4 regions of the Selenomonas sp. oral taxon 920 genome follow, and region 1 is predicted to be linked to each of the others. Evidence: riboswitches for the same ligand, from Rfam matches in the RefSeq annotation. Region 1 holds a riboswitch; each other region holds the start of a gene.

Region 1 (3,116 bases):
GATCAAACTTCTTCCAGTGGAAATTCGTCTGCAGCTCAATGCCGTGTGCCTTACCGCGCATGTCGTTGAAGTAGGAGCTGTAGTTGAGCCCCGCGCGGTAGAGGTAGAGCATCCGCTGCGTGTCGCGCCAGAAATAGGTGAGCGTTGTTCGATTGTCCGAGCCAAGGAACTTGCCGTCCCATATGACACTGAGATCGAACTGCTTGCCGTATTCTGGCTGCGGAAATTTGGCGCCGCTCCCCTTATAGTCCATCGGTGCCGGCATGATGCCCGCGCCGTCGCCCGCGATCTCATACATGTTGAGCAGGCGGAAGTAGGTGCCGCCCGTCATGCGCATCGTAAAGTGGTCGTTGAACTCCTTCTTGAGTGCGAGCTGCCACGTCACCTTGGAATCGACCTGACTGTCCTTCGGATGAACCCAACGGTACGTTTTGAGAGGGTTAAAGCGTCCAAACTGACTGTAGCCAATGATCTGCGAGCGGTTGTAGCGGACGGCGGGCGTCAGCTGCCACGTCTTCTTTTTATCGAGCGTGATCGTATCCTGCAGCTGCACATTGAAGATGTTCTGATCGAACTGGTTGCGCATCTGCGCCCAGAGATTCCCAATGCCCGCCTGCACATCGTCGATGACCTCATCAAGTCCGTCGCCGTCGATATTCATGCGCTCATGCGAGTAGTTCATCTGGAAGTCGAGCATGTTGTTTTTGCTGAGCTCGTAGGTGCCGTCTATCTGCACATTGTATTTCTTCGAACGATAGCGGCTCCACTCCCTCATGGGAATCTTAATCATATAGCGCAGACCGTCGTGAATATTCTCGGCACGGTAATCCTTGCTCTGGCTTAGATAGTCAATCATCCAACCCCATTCATAGCGTTTCCCTATATAGCGTCGCTGTACGAGCAGCTCCGCTGCACTGATTTTTTGATGCCGCTTGTCGTATTTATAGAGATCGTATTTATCCACGAGAAGCCCCGGCTGAATCATATCGAAATAGCTTCGATAATCAACCCAGAGGCTGTCCGGCAGATGTCGATCGACAGTCTTGTATGTTCCCTTGATCATCCAGTCATCATTCTGCCATTTGACGAGAAGATCCGAATTGCTGTAGTCGTTGTATTTACGGCGGCGCTCGGGATCGTCGGCGGCTGTCACCAAGCGACCGCCGTTGTCTTCGAGCCACTGGATACAATCATCTACCATCTGCTGCCATGCGCCGGCGCCATTTGCAATATCATATGCGGCTCTCTCTGCCGGCGTCATAGCGAGATAACCTTGCAGTTCCACCCGTGTTTCCACAATCTGCCGCCCAATTCCGGTATTTGTATAGAACTGATCCGCCGCATAGCTGCGGTAGGGGAAATCGCCGTCACGCGACTCGTGATTGAATCCGAAAAGCAGACTGCCGCTGCCGACGGGTGCCGTAACCTCGACCGATGCTTTCTTCCCGCCGAATGAGCTCGGTCCGATCTCGGCAGACCCGTGCGCCTCTGCCGGTTTCTTTGTCACGACGTTGATGACTCCGCCGATGAACGTGCCCGCAAAACGTGCAGGGATATAGCCGCGGTAGACCTCGATGCGTTCGACGTTGCTGACGGGGATCGTCGAGATGTCGACCGCCGCATCGCCGCCGAGGTTTGTCAGCACACCGTCGACGAAGACTCCGACCTGCGCTGCTGTCGAGCCGCGTACGGTTACGGTCGTATACTGCCCCTTGCCCTGCACCTCACGCACATGCACGCCTGGCACCATTTTCAGAAAGTCCGGCAGGGTTTTCTGCTCGCCCTTGAACTCCTCAGGGCGGATGACGGTTACGGTGCCGGGAGAGAGGATCTCCTCCCACGCGGGACGCTTCGCCTCGACGGTGATGTCCGGCGTTGTGTATTCCAACGGCATATTCGTTCCCGTTGCCGGCATCTCCATTGGCGAAGCATCAGATGCGGCGTTGTCTTTGGCACCTGCCGCAGATGCCGAAGTATGTTCTGCGGCAGCGGCAGGATGACAGAACACACCTGCAAGCAGCATCCATAGAACACCCGCGAGGAGGTTCTTCTTTTTCTGTTTTTCCGACATGGGAAAGCCTCCGTTCTCTCCAATCGTCATATAAATTATGTTTTTGAAATATATAGATAATAAGTTATGGACGAACCGGTTCTTTCATGAAAAAAAGTCCGTCTGCGACCAGGATTGGTTTAGACGGACTTTTTTCATAAGAAAAGAAAACCCGGTGTACTAAATACAACCGGAGATGTCTTGTCATGAAGTATCGACAAAATCCCCTACCCATCGCTCGCAGGTACCGGCTTCTGAAATCCGCAAAAGCCGACGGTGATGTCGAAATAGGTAAGTATCCTGGCTTGGTGTCATCGTCTGCACACGCCTTCCCAGATTGCTCCAGTGACATTGTTGTGTGAAGACTCTACCTTACAGTGGCGGGACCGCTTCGGCTTATACCGAATTCCAGTTTAAGTCTCTCGACGCCTATTTCCTCTTATATTCAATTTTTATGTTTATATTAATACGACTTGTATAATTTTGTCAATAAGAGAATATAACTTATATTTTGTTAATATTAAGGAGTGATGGATTATGACGAGGTTGTTTCAATATAGTTGCGTGAAATGAATCTTCAATGATATAATGACAGCGTTTGTATTTGTGCGAAGGGAGGTGGGGCAATGCCCCTGGATGAATTTGCGTGGCGCGTGCGGCTCGCACGGCGGCGCAAGGCACACGCACGAAAATTCAAGATGGCGGCGGGGCTGATCACCCTGACGATTGCAGCGATTGCATGGTACCTCGGCTACTACATGCAGCGTCCCGAGTACGCACTCGCACAGGCGGCTGCTGCGGTGGAGCAGCATGATCTGGCGGCGTTCCAACGCCGCGTGAATATCGCGGCGGTTGCGGACGCGGGCTACGATGACCTCACTTATGTGCTCTTTTCGCGCGACACGAGACTGTCGGAGTCGGAGCGCAGCGCCTCCGGAAAATTTTATCAGCGCATCAAGGGGAGTGTTGCCGAGGGGCTGACGTACACGATCGAGAATGCCGTCCAAAATTCTGTATGGGCAGAGCCGGAGGGCGTAAATGCGCTCAAAGGCCGTCAGCTCGGCAT
Region 2 (3,116 bases), 510 kb from region 1:
ACTTCACATCTGCAAAGCGCTCGGGGTAGACCGCACGTGCGAGTTCATAGACGCACTCAATCGCGTTCTGCCCCGCGCTGTAACGATAGGTATCGGGCACGGTGTAGAAATGATTCTCCCGCACCGCCTTGACATGCATGAACAGAGGATCATTGCGGAGCTTTTGGCGAAAGTCCTCCGTCTTTTCCCCCTCCGCACTCCATGTCGGCAGGAGGAATACATCCGGATCGAGCGCAACAATCTGCTCCATCGAGACGGGCGTATCCGCCGTCAGTCCGACGAGCGCGGCGCCGTTGCGCAGAGACGCATGGCGGCACATATCGTCAAAGAGGCCGTCCTTCTGCCCGAATACGCCGCTGAACGCAAAAGCCACAATGATCGGCCGCTCCGCCTCAGGGATGTCCCCGACGCGGCGCTCGACATCGGCGAGACGGGCACGCTTTTCAGCAATTAGTGCAGCGGCGTTCTCCTCCTGCCCAGTCAGCCTGCCGATCTCCTCGATGCGGGTAAAAACTCCCTCGATGCGCTTCGGTGTCCGTGAAGCATAGACCGTCAGCCCGAGGTCGCGCAGACTCTCCACCTCCTCCTTTGATACGCCGTCCGTTGTGAGGACGAGGTCGGGATGCAGTGCGAGCACGCGCTCGGGGCTCTTGTCCTTGAGTTTGACCGAGACCGCCTTTGCCTCCTCGGTCATGGCGGATAGTCCGGGGTCATCCGAATACGAGGTAAGTGCAGCAATCTGCTCGGGCGGCGCAATGGCAAGAAGAATCTCATCCGTCGCAAGACCAAGCGAGACGACGCGCTGCGGCTTCTCGTGCAGGACAACCTCCATGCCCATATCATCCGTCCCTCGATAAAACACAGATTGCTCTGACGCATTCTTCCGCTCCCCCGCACAGCCGGCAATCATGCCGGCGAGAGAGAGAAGCAGAAGAAATGCACAGAGCTGCACATTAGAACGCATGCGTATAGGTCAGGCGGAAATTGCGCCCGAGGTCGAGATTGCCGTAGCGGTTGGAGTAGTTTTCACGGTTCAGCAGGTTGTAAATGCCGAGTGACACTACGTCATCTTTACCCGCCGTATAGATCACATTCATATTGAGCTGGAGCTTGTCCGGAATGTCCTGCTCCGCTTCGCCGTACGATGTACTCGTTGAGCCGATCTGCTGGTCGATTGCCTCGAATACGTTGCGATAGCCTGCCTTCTCGATTTCCTTCGCTGTGATGATCGTCGTCGTTGCAGGCGTATCGAGATCGCGCTTCTCACGTCGCTGTGCCGTTACAACGGTATCACTCAACGCGTGCGTCTCCGTTTGTTCCGTAGACGCCTGCTCCGCAGCGTACGCCGTCCCGACAAAGCTCGCTCCGGCAAATGCCGCAAGTACCGCCAGTGTCCACTTCTTCTCTTTTGTCATAATCCTGTATCACCTTTCTCTTTCGTGCTCTCCATGCACCATGTTCATATTTTGGAATACCTTAAGGCATAAGGGCAAGTAAAAAGCCCCTCCTGCTAAAGCAGAAAAGGGCTTAATTTACACACAATAGAACGGTCTGAATCTCCATCCCCATCACTCGCAGGTCAAACGGTGATTGTCGATTGGGCAGTTCTCCTGGCTCCAGTTCATCGCTCTTCTGCGTCTTCCCAGAAACATATCATCTCCAGTGACTGCTGAATGTTCAGCGTGCAGAATCACTCCCTGTTACAGTGGCGTGACCGCTCCGGCATATACCGGATTCTCTATTAAATCTTACGATACCCAATCCAATCTCTATGAATTTTTCACGTATCGTAAAGATAACATTGATTCAAAGCCATGTCAAGAAAAGAGTGAATAATTCTTTAATTATCCATTCTTTTCCTATGACACTATTTCTCCAACAGATAGAGATAGTCCCCATAGCCCTCGCGTTCCATATCCTCTTTCGGGATAAAGCGGAGGGAGGCACTGTTGATGCAGTAACGCAGTCCCCCTGCTGCAGCAGGACCATCGTTAAAGACGTGCCCAAGATGCGCGCCGCTGTTCGCCGCCGTAACCTCGGTACGCACCATGCCGTGCGAGCGATCCTCATGCTCGGCAATCAGAGCGCTGTCGATCGGGCGCGAGAACGCCGGCCAGCCGCATCCTGAATCATACTTATCTGCGGAGATGAAAAGCGGTTCACCCGTCGTGATATCACAGTAGATGCCTTCGCGGAATTCGTGATCGTACTCGTTGCGGAAGGGCGGCTCCGTCGCCTTCTCCTGCGTGACAGCGTACTGCATCCCCGTCAGGCGCGCCTTGAGTTCGGCATCCGATGGTTTTTCGTAAGTGCGTGTCACGTTTGACACCTCTGCACGTTCTGCCGCCTCGTACTTTTCACGCATTCTTGCAATGAGCGCAGGCGAGATATGGCAGTATCCATTCGGATTCTTCTCAAGGTATTTCTGATGATCCTCCTCCGCGCGATAGAAGTTCACAATCGGCCCCATCTCAACGGCGACCGTCTTGCCGATCCTCTTCTGCAGTGCATCGAGCGAGGCACGGATCACAGCCGCATCGGCACTCTCACTGCCGTCCGCATTCGGCACATAGTAGATTCCGGAGCGATACTGCCGTCCGATGTCATTGCCCTGCCGGTCCATCGCTGTCGGGTCGATAGAATCGTAAAAAGCCGTCAGTATCTCGTCGAGAGAAACAATCTGCGGATCGTAGACAATGTGCACCGTCTCTGCATGACCGCTCCCGCTGCATACCTCACGGTATGAGGGGTGCGATGTGCGGCCGTTCGCATAGCCGCTCTCTGCGGAAATAACTCCGTGGATCAGACTGACATAGAGTTCCGTCCCCCAGAAGCAGCCACCTGCAAGATAGATTTCCTTCTGTCCATGCACAGGGACATTCTGCTGTACGATTTCATGCGGCATCTCTGCCGAGGTCTCGGCAGGTGCGCCGCAGCCGCCGAGACAAGCAAGCAGTCCGAGTACACAGATATTGCGCAGTGATATCATTATTTTCATATAGTTCTCCTTAGAATGCGTTTTAAAAGCTACGCCTCAATCTCACTTGCCGGCGGCAGCTGCCACTCGATTGGTTTCTCGCCTGCCGCCGTGAGAAAATCGTTGACGCGTGAGAACG
Region 3 (3,116 bases), 850 kb from region 1:
TTTCTTTCCCATATGTTCCTCCTTTAATTTGCCTTGCGCGGGTCCATAATATCCCGCAGACTATCTCCCCAAAGATTAAATACCGCGACGACGAATACGATCGCCAGTCCGGGGAAGATCATAAGCCAGGGTGCCGTCTGGATCAGCTGACGCCCCTCATTCAGCATGAGCCCCCACTCCGGTGTCGGCGGCTGTGCGCCAAATCCGAGGAAGGAGAGCCCCGCAAGCTCCATCATGAGTGCGCCGATGTCGAGTGCGGCGGTCACAATGATAATCGGTATGATATTCGGCAGGATATGCCGACGAATCATCGCAAGCGGTCGTGTACCATTTGTAATTGCAGCAGCTAGGAAATCCTGCTGCTTAACCTTCAACGTCATACTGCGTGCAAGACGTGCATACTTTGTCCAGCCTACAATAACAACGGCGAGCACTGCGTTGACTGCACTCCCGCCGAGCACGCCGGCAATCGCAATGGCAAGCACGATGCCCGGAAATGCAAGGAACACGTCGGTCAGACGCATGATGGCATTGTCCACCTTACCGCCCACATAGGCAGAGATCACACCGATCAATGTGCCAAGTCCTGACGAGATGATGACAACTGTGAGCGCCATCGTAATCGAGATGCGTGCACCGTAGAGAATACGCGTAAAGATATCGCGCCCGAGCTTATCTGTGCCAAAGTAATGCTCAGCGGATGGCGGCAGGAGAGAATTCTGAATCTGCGACTCATATGGATCGTATGACGAGATCAGCGGTGCACAGATGGCGACAAGCACAATCAGCAGGATGATGCCTGTATAGATACGAAACAGCAGTTGATCCCGCGTCATGCTTTCGCCCCCTTCCTGAGTCTCGGATCAAGGTACGCATAGGATATATCAACAATGAGGTTCACAAACATATAGAGTGTTGCAATCCAGAGGACAAAGCCCTGGAGGAGCGGATAGTCGCGTGCTTCGATCGCACGCACCGCAACGCGTCCGATGCCCGGCCACGAAAAGACAATCTCAATGACGGCAACCCCGCCGAGCAGCCAGCCAATGGAAAGCCCAAGCAGTGTGATGAGCGGCAGGAAGGCATTCGGCAGAACGTGACGAATGAGGATGCGTGTCATCGACATGCCGCGTGCCTTGAGACCCGTGACGTAGTCCTGCCCGAGCTCCTCAAGCACCGCCGTACGCACCTGACGCGTATACTTCGATGACAGCAGGATGGCAAGTGTAAAGGCAGGGAGAATCATACGATCAAGGCTGACCTCGCCGCCTGCAATCGGGAAAAGTCCAAGCTTCAGACCGAATACATAGAGCAGAATAAGGCCCACCCAGAAGCTCGGCATGGAGACACCGAGAAAGGTGAAGAATCGTATGACTTGATCCGGCCACCGATTACGATAGAGTGCTGAGATAACTCCTGCCGGAATGGAGATCGAGAGCATCATCACCACCGCTGTCCCCGCAAGCAACAGTGTTCCCGGCAGATTCTGCAAGAGTTTATCCTGTACCGGAATTTTTGCCGAGTAGGAACGCCCCATATCCCCGTGTACCACACCGTTCAGCCAACTGAGATACTGTTCGTGGAACGGTCGATCCAGCCCCAACTCGTGACGTGTACGCTCGATGGTCTCTTGTGATACAATCGTATCGCCGGTTTCGAGAATCGCATCCACAGGATCGCCCGGCGCAATGAATGTCAGACTGAACGTCAGAAAACTGACCCCCAGCAGGGTAATGATCATCTGCCCCAGACGCATCAGGATCGCTTTTGCACTCAACTCCCCAACTCCTTTGTTGTCGTGTAGAAAATAAAACCGCCTGTCTCTTTTAAGACAGGCGGAAGAATGCACACAAAAAACAACGATCTTACGGCACTCCCTAGTGCTGTAAATCGCACATCCATCTTCCCATCTCTCGTGAGTCCATCAATGAATCTTATTGCGAGCAGGCTTTCCGGCTCATAGATCGCTGCATTCTTCCGCCTTCCCAGGATTATCCCAGTGACTTTACAGGCACAGGCTCTGCGCCTGTGGAAGAACACTCCCTATTTACGGCTGCGGGACAGCATGGGAATTTCACCCATTTTCCTCTCATCGCTCAACGGAATGCGCACAAAGCAATATTCATCCGTCGACACTCGCAACGTCATTTATTTGGTTTTCAACATAAGTTCAAACGTAGTATATCCATATTAGATATGCTTGTCAAGCCATTTATTTCAGATTATTGTATTGGGATAGTCAAAAAGTCCCTTGTATTTCATCTTGATTCTTTCTTAAGGAATCGCTGATAAAATGAAGTCCGTCAGATTGGCGTAGATTTTTTCGTCCGAACAAGGAGACAAACCGGACGCATAGCAAGGGCTATGTGGAGGATTTGTCGACACAGTGCGGGCAAAAAAGATGCGCCAAGATGGCGCGGCTGAATTTATCAGTGCTTCCTTAACATAGATTCAATGCATGCGTGGAATTTCTTTCATGATATACCTTACGCAGGAGTATGGCTGCACAGATGGCGCGTATACTCTGATCGAGTGCTAGTGAAAGCCATGCACCCTCAAGTCCCATATTGCACTCATAGAGGAAAATATAGGTGATAATCGGCCGCAGTACCGTTATACTGATAAAGGAATAGGCTGCTACCTGTGATGTCTTTCCGCTTGCGCGCAGAATACCGGCACAGACCATCTGGTACGCCTCTGGAAAACTGACCGCTGCGACGTATGCGATAATCAGGCTGCCAAGAGGTAGGAGAGCTGCATCACGCGCATAGACGGCAAAGATTTCCTCGCGCAGTAAGAAGGTTATGAGGAATACAATGACGGAGAAAATCAAACTCCAGCGCATCCCCGTCCAGAGATAGCGGCGCCATTCATTCTGCTTATGGCTGTCTCGGTTGTGTCCGGCGAGAACCGTGCTTGCTTTTCCCATCCCATTGCAGAAGCTGTAATAGAAATCACAGAAGTTCATTGCTATTGCATGGATGGCATACGGAATCGTCCCCAGTTCCGCGACCATGCGGGTGTAGACGACCATGCCGATGCGTTCAAATCCCTGCTCACTGAAGATACCGCCGAATACGCTGAGGAATTCACGCAGATAGGTGCGCGTCAGACGA
Region 4 (3,116 bases), 1.0 Mb from region 1:
AGTGGATGCTTTTGAAATAGGTGAGGTAAACAAAGACAGCAATATATCGTTTTGGCATCTAACCTTTGCCTGATTGAAATAATCTTTTGAACCTGATAAGATGTGGACAGAGAAAGTTGTTTCAATGTTCTAACTGCAAAGGAGGTCGCATACTATGTGGAAGAAAATTTATTCTGCTGTCCTTGCCTGTCTGCTGTGCATGGCATTTGCAGCAGTCGGCGCGGCGGAGACGGCAAAGGAGATGCCGCTGTCTGCCGAGAAGCCGGAGCGCATCGAGCTTGTGCTGATCCTCGATAAGAGTGGATCGATGTCGGGGCTGGAGTCCGACACGATTGGCGGCTTTAATGCCATGATCGAGAAACAGAAAGCACTCGCCGTTCCCGTGCGTGTGACGACGGTTCTCTTTAACGATGAGGTGGATATGCTCTACGAGCGCAAGGATATTCATTTCGTAAAACCACTGATGGCGAAGGAGTACGAGGTAGGCGGTACGACGGCACTGCTCGATGCCGTGGGGGCGACGATCCTGCGAATGGAGCAGAGGGGCGTCTCGGAGCGCGAGGGAACAAAGGTGATCTTCGTCATCATCACGGATGGAATGGAGAACGCGAGCACGGAGTTCACTAAGCCGAAGGTCAAACAGCTGATTTCGGACAAGCAGGAAAAGGCGGGCTGGGACTTTGTCTACCTCGGTGCGAACATCGACGCGGTGGAGGAGGCGGATGCGATCGGCGTGAAAAAGGCGAATGCCGTGACCTATCGGAACACGGAGTCCGGTGTCCGCGCGAACTATGATGCCGTTTCCGCATTTGTCGAAGAGACAGCAGAGCCCTCGACGGCAGAGAAGGGGCGTTGGCGTTCCCGTGTGGAAGAGGACACGTCAAAATAAGTCGGTGCACCGATTGACAATTTACACATAACGATGTATTCTAATAGCTGTGACATATTGTTGCATAACTGAATGAACGGGAGACAGGTGCAGTGCTGTATGGCACATGCTTAATAGAGAAGCCGGGGGAGCCGGCGCGGTCCCGCCACTGTGAGGGGAGCGAACCTGCAAGGAAGCCACTGGAAGACAGACCTTCCGGGAAGGCGCAGGGGAGTGATGAACCGAGCCAGGAGAACTGCCTGTCTGACAATCCACCGTGTGCCGTAGGCACATACCTGCGAGTGACAGGAAGGGGATTCGTGGAGATGATTTCACGAGGCTTTCTTGCTCTTGCAGGAAAGCCTTTAATTTATATTTTTTGGGAGGAATTCGGATGAAGAATTGGAAGAAAATGCTGGTCGCATCCCTTGCCTGCTCAGCTGTTCTGGGCTTTTCCTACAGCCCTGCGGAGGCCGCGTATGAGCTGAACCCCGAGGTGAAGACGGCAACACCGGCACTCATGGAGGCGTCTGAGATCGGTGTCCTGAAGTATGATAATCCGCAGATGCGGAACTACACGAACAAGGATGCCATCGTCGTGGCGAGCTTCGGCACGACGTTCAAGGAGACGCGTGAAAAGACGATTGAGGCAACCGTGCGTGACATTCAGGCGGCCCATCCGGGTGTGAAGGTTGTGACGGCATTCACCTCCCACATTATCATCGACCGTATCGAAAAGAATGAGGGAAAGAAGTATCCGACCCCCGAGGAGGCGCTGACACAACTCAAGGCAGACGGCTACTCGCGTGTGGCTCTCGTCTCGCTTGATGTCATCCCGGGCATGGAGTACTCCTATGTCAAGGCCGTGTTCAATGAGTATAAAGAACAGTTCAAGACGATGACCTGCGGGACATCGCTTATGTACTGGCAGGGGCAGGAAGAGCAGTCGGATGACGTTGCGGAGTTCATCAAGGCCGTCTCCAGCCAGTTCCCGAAGCTTGGCAAGGATGAGGCTCTCCTCCTCATGGCACACGGCACACCGCACGTTTCCAATGCTTACTATTCCGTGATTCAGGCGAAGCTCGATGCGCTCGGATATAAGAATGTCTACGTCTACACGGTTGAGGGGTGGCCGAGTCTCGAGGATGTCGTTCCGAAGCTCAACAATGCGAATGTCAAGACAGTAACGCTCATGCCGATTATGATGGTTGCGGGCGATCATGCACACAACGATATGGCGGGCAAAGATTCGGATTCGCACAAGAGTATTCTTGAGAGCAAGGGCTTTAAGGTGAATACCTATCTGCACGGTCTCGGCGAGAACAAGAATATTCGGGCTGCATTTGTAGAGCGCGCGAATGATGCGTGGGATGCTCTGCAGGGGAACAAGGATGCAGACGCAGATCATCTCAAAATCATGAAGTAAGATCGGCGTTTTACGCAGACTGCGGTGAAGGGGTTGCTGCGGAAGTGTTTCACTTCCGCAGCAGCCCCTTTTCTTTGTATGCGTACCCTGTTATAATAGAGTACGATGTTTGCCGTGTGGAGACAGCGGATTCCGCATAACAAGGAGAACTGATCGATGAAGATAGCGATTGTCGGTACGGGAATGATTGCGCGGGAGGCACTCATTGCCCTGCGTCAGGTGGGAAATGTCGAGGTGAAAACAATCTGTGCGCGCCCGCACAGTCGGGAGAAAGCGGAGGCATTGGCGCGTGAGTTCGGTGTCCCGCAGACGGTGACGGACTACGAGGCAATGCTTGCGGCACATGAGGCGGACGTTGTCTACCTCGGCATTGTGAACAGCGCGCATTTCTCGTATGCACGTGCGGCGATTGAGGCGGGCTGGCACGTCATCGTGGAAAAACCCTTTACCTCGACGCTCGCAGAGGCGGAGGAGCTGATCGCGCGTGCGCGTGCAGCAGGGTGCTATCTGTTCGAGGCAGTGACACCGCTCTTCCTGCCAAACTATCTCGGGATCTTGTCCGCGCTCCCGCAGCTCGGACTCATTCGCCTCGTGCAGGCAAATTTCTCGCAGTACTCGAGCCGCTACGAGCGCTATCTCGCGCGCGACGTGGCGCCGGCGTTTGATCCTGTGCTTTCGGGCGGGGCACTTTATGACCTGAATGTCTACAACCTTGCGCTCATCGTCGCGCTCTTCGGGCGTCCGCAGTCCGCCTCCTACACCGCGAATATCGGCTTCAACGGGATTGATACCTCGGGAGTGCTGACGCTGCGCTATGATGGC

What was found. A riboswitch is a leader RNA that binds a small molecule or an ion and turns the genes downstream of it on or off. The one in region 1 is predicted to bind cobalamin.
Region 2: it holds a riboswitch for cobalamin, as region 1 does, so the genes downstream of both, BCS37_RS12360 (TonB-dependent receptor) here and BCS37_RS01395 (TonB-dependent receptor plug domain-containing protein) in region 1, are expected to answer to the same signal.
Region 3: it holds a riboswitch for cobalamin, as region 1 does, so the genes downstream of both, nikB (nickel ABC transporter permease) here and BCS37_RS01395 (TonB-dependent receptor plug domain-containing protein) in region 1, are expected to answer to the same signal.
Region 4: it holds a riboswitch for cobalamin, as region 1 does, so the genes downstream of both, BCS37_RS08030 (sirohydrochlorin cobaltochelatase) here and BCS37_RS01395 (TonB-dependent receptor plug domain-containing protein) in region 1, are expected to answer to the same signal.

Annotation. Positions count from the first base shown of each region.
Region 1 is NZ_CP017042.1:315,903-319,018, forward strand. It holds gene BCS37_RS01395 (TonB-dependent receptor plug domain-containing protein) at 1-1,921, opposite strand, end outside; cobalamin riboswitch at 2,324-2,498, opposite strand; gene BCS37_RS01400 (hypothetical protein) at 2,677-3,116, shown strand, end outside.
Region 2 is NZ_CP017042.1:829,715-832,830, reverse strand. It holds gene BCS37_RS03865 (ABC transporter substrate-binding protein) at 1-964, opposite strand, end outside; gene BCS37_RS12360 (TonB-dependent receptor) at 954-1,415, opposite strand; cobalamin riboswitch at 1,584-1,776, opposite strand; gene msrB (peptide-methionine (R)-S-oxide reductase MsrB) at 1,868-2,998, opposite strand; gene BCS37_RS03850 (uracil-DNA glycosylase) at 3,028-3,116, opposite strand, start outside.
Region 3 is NZ_CP017042.1:1,161,058-1,164,173, forward strand. It holds gene BCS37_RS05415 (ABC transporter substrate-binding protein) at 1-12, opposite strand, end outside; gene nikC (nickel transporter permease) at 24-836, opposite strand; gene nikB (nickel ABC transporter permease) at 833-1,777, opposite strand; cobalamin riboswitch at 1,926-2,125, opposite strand; partial or broken gene BCS37_RS12235 (secretion protein HlyD) at 2,294-2,444, shown strand; gene BCS37_RS05430 (MATE family efflux transporter) at 2,441-3,116, opposite strand, start outside.
Region 4 is NZ_CP017042.1:1,676,485-1,679,600, reverse strand. It holds gene BCS37_RS08035 (vWA domain-containing protein) at 155-889, shown strand; cobalamin riboswitch at 958-1,146, shown strand; gene BCS37_RS08030 (sirohydrochlorin cobaltochelatase) at 1,263-2,294, shown strand; gene BCS37_RS08025 (Gfo/Idh/MocA family protein) at 2,451-3,116, shown strand, end outside.